Regions from separate parts of the Bacillus sp. FJAT-45066 genome, predicted to be linked through region 2. Evidence: predicted binding sites of a transcription regulator. Region 2 holds the regulator's gene; the other holds the start of a gene.

Region 1 (4,206 bases), 1.9 Mb from region 2:
TTATCTTCTGTTATTATTTAGTTAGAAGATATGTGATATTGTGAAGCTTTTCACTTAAACTAACGGAGCAGTTTTAACAAGAATTACGTAATTAGGAGAGGGATACTTATGAGGAAGTATGAGGTAAAGCAAATATATAATCTGTTGAATTTTGATGTGGATAGTTTAGTAAAGCAAAGCAAAGAAGATGGCTTTCGTTTTGTAGAAAGATTAGCAAATGATTATAAAAATGGCAGTAACACTTTTAATCATTCTAGAGAAGGTTTATTTGGCGTGTTTAAAGAAGAAGGTGTCCTTGTTGCTATTGGTGGTTTAAATAAAGACCCATTTTCAAACGAACAATCTATTGGCAGGCTGAGAAGGTTTTATGTCAGTAAAGAGTATAGGAGAAACGGTATAGGAAGCCTTTTGGTAAAAAAGATAATTGATGAAGCAAAAAGATATTATAAAATTTTGGTGCTTCATACAGATACGGAACAGGCTGATAAATTTTATACTTCTTTAGGATTTTCAAAGGATAATCTTTATCCAAATTCAAGTCACTTTATGGAGTTTAAAAGCTAACGTGTTATTAAGCTAACGAGTGCTAATCTTTAAGAAGGAGATTGGCTTTTTTATGTTGAAGTAAAGAGCAGGTTAATGTAATTACAATAGAGAATTACCTTTTAAATCCAAATGGGTATTTTAAGCGTTTTGGGAGGGTTAAAATGGAGTTTTATCAATTTAATAAAGATAGTGGTAAGAAGATTTCTAAATTCAGATAAAGAAGAATACATTAAAGTTCAAACAGGAGATGCTGTTTTTTGGGAGAAAGATGAATGGCATGAAACCAAAACTGAAACAGGATTAATTGCTATCGTTATTGAAAGTGAAGAAATAAGTCCTTCATCATTTATGCTTTTAAGGAAATAGTTGTTATTCAAGTAACGCCCAAATAGTTGAAGAAGCCTTTGGAGCTGTTGCGGCAAGGGAGATTAGTTTAGCAGTTATGAACGTTATTTTTATTAAATAAAAGAAAATTTATATTAAAAAATTAAAAACATTAAGGTGTTGAAAAGAATGTTGGGCCTTATACTTCGAGGCGTGGCGGTTGGAATAACAGAAACCGTTCCTGGTATTAGTGGCAGTACAGTTGCTATGATTTTAGGAATATATGAACGACTAATATATTCGTTAAGTATTCTGACAACAAAACATAGAAAAGAGGCTTTACCTTTTCTATGTACATTTGGGACAGGTATGGTCATAGGATTTGCTATTTCTATCTTTATTATTGACTATTTATTAAGTAACTATCGTACACCAACGCTAACGTTTTTTATTGGTATTATTGTAGGTTTCTTACCTTACCTTTGGAAAGAAACTCTCGATCATTCCAAAAATAAACTTACATTTAAACATTACATAATAATGCTCTTGTTTTTAAGCATTGTAGTATTCGGTCAATTTTTTAGTGGCATGAATCAAATAGATTTAAATAACTTATCTATTGCCGATTATATTCTCTTTGCCATTGCAGGATTTTTTGCAAGTACAGCTCTTGTTCTCCCTGGATTAAGCGGTGCTTTAATACTGACTATATTAGGTATATATGAAATAGCCACAGCATCTTTAATGTCGTTTGATTTGCCGATAATTTTAGCGATTGGTTCAGGTATAGTTTTAGGAGTTTTACTAACTAGTAAACTTATTAGATACTTATTAGAAAATTACACGGCAGAAACTTATGCAGCAATAATTGGGTTAGTTAGTGGTTCAATCTATGCGATTCAGTACAATTTATATAGTGTACTTGGCACTTCGACAATCGTAGTGTCATTGATAACATTTTTTGTGGGCATCGCTTTTATAATTACTTTAAAGCAAATTCAGAACAAAAAATTTGAGTAGAATTACTAAATTTATTTAGGTTATATATTGGGATTATGAAATTCTACACTTAAACAAACGGATGCGTATCTTCAAGAAGGAGTTCGCATCTTTTTTCTTGAAGTAAAGAGCAGTAGAGTTAAAGAGAAGTGAAATTGTATTAGGGGGAATGATTTATGAACAAACAAGCAGTAACATATGTTTCTTTAGGGATTATCATTATACTTATTAGTACCCCTTTAGGGTACAATTTGGTTAATATCGTGTATCGAAACAAGAATTTAACTAGTGAATATGTACCAATTCTTAATGGATTTATACATTCATTGATGTTAATCGGTATCTTAGTATTTAGCATTGGAATAGTTACTTTCATAAAAGATAGGAATTAATTATTGCATTAACGGGGGTTTATCTTTAAGAAGGATAAGTCCCTTTTTTGTGGAAGTAATTAAACAAATGGAGCAGTTTTGTTTAATAAAGGGGGATATAAAATGGAACTAAAAATTTGGCATTATATTCTGGCTTTACTTATAATATCGTTTGGATTTTTCTTTATTGTTGCTACGTTATTGGAGGGGACAAATGAGGCATATAGAGACTTTTTACTTACTATTGCAGTAGTTCATTTTGTCATGACAAAACTAATAACAATAAATAAAAATAAGGGGAAATATGAAAAATAAATAATTGGATAAACGGGTGCGTTAGTAAATAATTGTTTTCACTCAAATCAGTTACTAACCGAGGAACAGTAAAATCTTTCGGGAGGGCAAATGAAAAATATTATTTTAAAATTCTGGATACCTTGGGTTTTTGGTTCGCTAGTTGGTGTATTCTTGCTGAATTTTATCCTAAAAGGAGTATTAGGTTGGGAACATATAATATCTATGGCGATAACTGGTCTTATAGCTGTACTTATTGCATCAAGGATAAAGTCTGTTGTAAAGAAATATGAAGACTAAAACCTTCAAGTAGTATTTCAACTCTTACATAAGTAACGGGTGCGTTAGCGAAACCGTGCTATTGCTTCTGCAACTATTGAAGCAGGTTTCTTTAGTAAGGAGTATAAGGGGATTGAAATAATTTATTATAACTTTGGAGGAGATAAAATGAAAAGGTATATTCATCTGACAGGAATTGTCTTGGTGCTAATTGTTATTTCTGCATGTTCTGATGATGAGAACGACAAGGAATCATTAATTTTGAAATACCAAGCTCAGATTAATGAGAAAAATATTGAGATTAGTAACTTAGAAGAAGAACTGAGACTTATTAATGATGAATTGGAGCAAGAAAAGAAGAACCAAGAGAAATTGCAAATATTTGATCATAAAGCAAGGAACATTATGAAACATATAGCTAATAACGAATTCGATAAATTAAGAAGTGAGTTTGATGTTAATTTTGAAGTCATCGATGGTAAGGTTAATTTCGGTGAACTTAGTGACTTTTATTTTCCAATAGAAATTGCTGGATTACCTATGTATTTCAATTTTTATAATCCACAGCCTGATTCTACTGAGGTGGGTTATTTTCTATATGGTTATGACCAAAATGGTAGTGAACGAAAGTATGATATTCATTTTCGTTTTGGTAAGAATAATGAATTTCTGTATGTGGGTACAGAATAGGAGTATGGATAATTTATTCAACTAAAGGGTGGATGCTTCAATAACAGATCGTCGTTTTTCTAATTCGAGTAAATAAAGCAGAATAATTAGGGGGAATTTTATGAGTAAAAGAGTATTATTCATTGTTATATCTGTAATAGTAGTAGCTGTTGTAAGTAGTTTATTTATTATCCAAGGAAGAGAGACTACATATCGAGAGGCTTTAGAGGAATTTTTTCCGAATGGCAAAATAGACGAAATATATATTTTACATCTTAATCCCGATGAACACTTACATGTTAAGATTACGGACGAAAATGAAATCTCTAGATTAGTAGATGAACTTTCTAATGTTAAATTAAAAAAGATTTCTAATGGAAGATTAGGACTGCTTAACTATTATGTTACATTAACTTCCAATTCGGAGTCATTACAAATGGTAGTCACTGATGTCGGATATATACAAATTAGAGATAAAGATTATAAAATAATAGGCGATAATTTATTAGAGAAAGTAATTAGTAATCTAGAAATGGAACCACTATTTTAAATTTTTTTCTTTTTTTAAATGGCACTGTTAAAGGTTAGTAATTGTATAAATTCCCACTCGAAAAACCCCCAACTTTGGTTGTCAATTTCTTATTAAACAAACGGGAGCTATTCTTCAAGAAGAAGAATGGATTTTCTTGATGAAGTTATTGTACTAACGGAGCGGTTTACTATA
Region 2 (4,206 bases):
GGTTCGGAAAATACTCAACAGATTATGAATTTAATCATGTCTTCAGCTGCTATCATTGTTGCTGTTACAGTTGCGGGACCTATATTAGAAGAAATCATTTTCCGGAAAATTATTTTTGGAACTTTATATAAGAAATATAACTTTGCTGTAGGGTTGATTGTAAGTTCTTTATTATTTGCACTGGTGCACCAAGATTATAAACATTTATTAATTTACTTTGTAATGGGTTCTATCTTTGCATTTCTATATGTAAAAACAAATCGTATTCTTGTGCCGATTATAGCCCACGTTGCGATGAATTCGTTTGTTGTACTCGTTCAATACGTTTTTAGAGACCGAATCGAAGAATATATCGAGCAATTGGAACAGATGCAAGGGTTTATTAAGTTTTTTATGTGAGTCTGTTTCTTAGTCATCCATAAAGATGAAACTAACTCATGTAACAGTAATATTGGAGGAACGATTGTATGCGCATTACCCCTATTAAAATAGCTTATTTATATTTGGTTATGGGTTTTCTATTTCTCTACATTGCGATTATGTCAGTAGGAGATACTATTTGGCAATTTCAAACTATCTTATTAATGCTTTTCGCTACATTCAATTTTGGCGTTACCATTCGAGCGTTTATTTTGCACGACAAGGTTAAAAAGATGAAGGAGAAATAAATGGGTTGGGACAAAAGATCGATGAAGTTCATCTTCACTCAAATTTTTATCGGCTTTGAACTTCTTAACCGATGAAGTACATCTTCACTCAAATTTCTATCGACTTTGAACTTCTTAACGCCGCTGAAGTTCATTTTCACTCAAATTTTTATCGACTTTGAACTTCATAAGGTTGATGAGGTTCATCTTGACTAAAAATAGGTCAGGACAAAACCCGGTGAATTTATAGGAAGAGGCCCCAAGAACATTTTTTGTTCTTTGGGGCCTCTTTCTTTTTTGGGCGCTAGTTTTCTCCCAGCGTCTTTTTATTGTTCATTATTCATTTTTTCTAATTCCATCTTCGTTTCTGCTATTTTTGCTTTTCGATAAGCGAAACGGGAAATAACAAGACTGATTTCATATAAGATAAATAACGGTACCGTTACCATTAAGTGCGATAATAATTCTGGTGGCGTGATAAACGCCGCGATCACTAATAGGATAAAGTACGAATACTTTCTAGCTTTTACTAAAAATTGTGGTGTGACAATTCCTAGTCTTGTTAAGAACATAACTACTACGGGCATTTGAAACAAAATACCGAATGGAATCGTTAGTTGAAACAAAAACTGAAAATACTCATTAACCCCTATCACTTGGTTAATATCTAAACGTTCCGCTAATTTGTTCATAAAGTTAAGAACAAACGGAAATAAAATATAATACGAAAATGCTAGTCCACTTAAAAATAAAAGTAAAGAAATAGGTATATAGCTAAGCGTAACTCTTCTTTCTTTTTCATATAAGCCAGGACTAATGAAAGCCCACAGCTGATATAGCGTTACAGGGAAAGTGATAATAAACGCGATTAAAAAGGCAAATTGCATGAAGATCTTTATCGCATCTGTTGGACGAAACGCATGCAACGCAAACAATTGCGCTTCATCAGACTGTTGTAAATACACAATGATAGGTTCCGCTAAGAAGAAGCCGCCAATTGTTGATACAACAAAGAAGCTTGCAATGATGAATAACCTTTTACGCAATTCCCCTATATGGTCATATACCGTCATTTCTCTATCTATCATAAACGTTCATCCTTCATTACTTCTTCTGATCTTCTTTTTTTTCATCGTCATCTGCTAAACCTTTTGTTGCATTTTTAAATTCACGCAACGTGTTTCCTGCAGCTTTTCCAAGTTCAGGTAACTTTTTCGGACCGAAAATTAAAAGAGCGACAAGGCCTATAACTACGATACTTCCCATACCTAATGGCATAAATAGTCACCTCCTCGAAATATACTTATTCTACTACTTTTTTATTCTGATGGATAGTGTTTCAAGAAATATACCAAAGATTGTAATTCAACTGCTAAATCAATATGATGAATTCTAACATGATCAGGCACACTAATTCTAGCTGGAGTAAAGTTTAATATACCCTTAATACCTTTTGATACTAGTCTATCCGCTATTGGCTGTGCAACATGTGCTGGTACTGTTAGAATGGCAACAGTTATATCATCATCTAACTCTTCTTCTAGTTTATCTAAATCATAAACAGGAACGCCACCTATGTCTGTACCTATCTTTGATTTATCGACATCGAAGGCCAATTTAATCTTCGTGTTGTTATTTTTCGTGAAGTTGTAATGTAGGAAAGCAGTTCCTAAATTACCAACACCTATTAATGTAACATACGTCACTTCATCTTGGTCTAGCGTTTTACGGAAAAAAGTTAACAAATATTGAACATTATACCCATATCCCTTTTTCCCTAATGCACCAAAGTAGCTAAAATCTCTGCGTATTGTCGCTGGGTCTACTTTTACCGCTTCACTTAACTCTGTAGATGATACTCGTTGTTTGCCCGAGGAGCTTAAGTTTTGAATGAATCGATAATATAGTGGCAAGCGCTTTGCTGTTGCTTGTGGTATTTTTATTTGTTCGTTATTCATCTTATTCCCCCATTTACTCTATCTATATCATATCTATTATTCTGCTCTTTATTCTGTTTGCATCACATAATAAGTAAACGATTTCTTTTTGTTTTAAACATTTAATTAATTCTTCCTATCTCCATTGTTGAAAGAGATGGGAAAGAAAGATAAACTTAATCTAGACATATTGAGGTGAAACTTATGATTATTTTACAAGTTAATCAGTTAAATAAATATTTTGGTGCTGAACTTATTTTATCTAATATTAAATTAGAAGTACAATCGAGAGACCGAATTGCCCTAGTTGGACGAAATGGTGCTGGTAAATCCACATTATTGAAGATCATTTCAAATCAACTATCATATGATAGTGGTGAAATTATTAAGCCGAAAGATGTTTCGATTGGCTATTTAGCTCAAGACACCGGATTACAATCAGAACGTTCCATTTGGGACGAAATGCTGTCCGTTTTTTCTCATTTTAAACAATATGAAATAACCATGAGAGAACTGGAAGCAAAAATGGCTGACCCTGTCTTTATTAATCAGACAGAAGTTTATGAACGTATTTTAAAAGAATACGATCTGCTGCAAGAAACCTATAAACAACAAGGTGGTTTTCAATATGAGGCAGATATTCGTTCTGTCCTTCATGGATTAAACTTTGCTACCTTTGATTATAACACACCCATCTCAACTTTGAGCGGTGGACAACGAACTCGATTAGCTCTTGGTAAATTACTATTAACTAGGCCTGATTTATTAATACTTGATGAACCGACAAACCATTTAGATATTGAAACGTTGTCATGGTTAGAGTCGTACTTACAAAGTTATCCTGGGGCACTTTTAATTGTGTCTCATGATCGCTATTTTTTAGACAAAGTAGTGTCGGTTGTATATGAAATTGCCCGCAACCAGTCTACGAAGTTTTTAGGTAACTATAGTAGTTATTTGCAAGCGAAAGCTGATCAATATGAGCGTGATTTGAAGATGTACGAGAAACAGCAAGACCAAATAGAGAAATTGCGCGATTTTGTACAGCGAAACCTTGCACGCGCTTCAACGACAAAAAGAGCGCAAAGTAGAAGAAAACAGCTAGATAAAATGCAAGTGTTAGATAGACCAAATGGGGATGAAAAGTCTGCGTCTTTCGCTTTTGAGATAGAAAGACAAAGTGGGAACGATGTATTGAAGGCGAATTCTTTATCCTTTTCCTATGAAAGCCAGCCTGTTTTTGAAAATGTAGATATATCTCTAACTCGTGGCGATAGTGTCGCACTTGTTGGACCAAATGGTGTTGGTAAGTCTACACTATTGAAGATATTAGTGGAGAAATTGAATAAGCAAATTGGAAAAATACAATTTGGTGCCAATGTGACTGTAGGTTATTATGACCAACAACAGGCAGACTTGAAGTCTAATAAACGTGTGTTAGATGAGTTGTGGGATGACTACCCACACATGGCAGAAAAAGATGTCCGTACCGTTCTCGGTAATTTTCTTTTCTCTGGAGAAGATGTGCTAAAACCTGTCTTAAGCTTGAGTGGAGGAGAAAAAGCTAGGCTTGCATTAGCTAAGTTGATGTTACAGCGTTGCAATGTTTTAATATTGGACGA

What was found. The regulator Rex, encoded in region 2, represses fermentation and respiration genes when NADH is low (regulators of the CRP and FNR family bind a similar motif). The targets are predictions, from matches to a motif close to TTGTGAAATATTTCACAA.
Region 1: the regulator Rex is predicted to act here: its motif matches at 1,924-1,941, upstream of CDZ92_RS04855 (glycosyl transferase).

What each region holds. Positions count from the first base shown of each region.
Region 1 covers NZ_NISQ01000001.1:964,066-968,271, forward strand. Annotated here, with positions in the region: gene CDZ92_RS04840 (GNAT family N-acetyltransferase) at 109-564, shown strand; gene CDZ92_RS04845 (hypothetical protein) at 694-912, shown strand; gene CDZ92_RS04850 (DUF368 domain-containing protein) at 1,060-1,890, shown strand; gene CDZ92_RS04855 (glycosyl transferase) at 2,046-2,261, shown strand; gene CDZ92_RS04860 (hypothetical protein) at 2,364-2,555, shown strand; gene CDZ92_RS04865 (hypothetical protein) at 2,646-2,834, shown strand; gene CDZ92_RS04870 (hypothetical protein) at 2,982-3,503, shown strand; gene CDZ92_RS04875 (hypothetical protein) at 3,604-4,032, shown strand.
Region 2 covers NZ_NISQ01000001.1:2,839,567-2,843,772, forward strand. Annotated here, with positions in the region: gene CDZ92_RS14245 (CPBP family intramembrane glutamic endopeptidase) at 1-399, shown strand, start outside; gene CDZ92_RS14250 (YdiK family protein) at 468-668, shown strand; gene tatC (twin-arginine translocase subunit TatC) at 974-1,735, opposite strand; gene CDZ92_RS14260 (twin-arginine translocase TatA/TatE family subunit) at 1,752-1,925, opposite strand; gene CDZ92_RS14265 (redox-sensing transcriptional repressor Rex) at 1,967-2,605, opposite strand; gene CDZ92_RS14270 (ABC-F family ATP-binding cassette domain-containing protein) at 2,789-4,206, shown strand, end outside.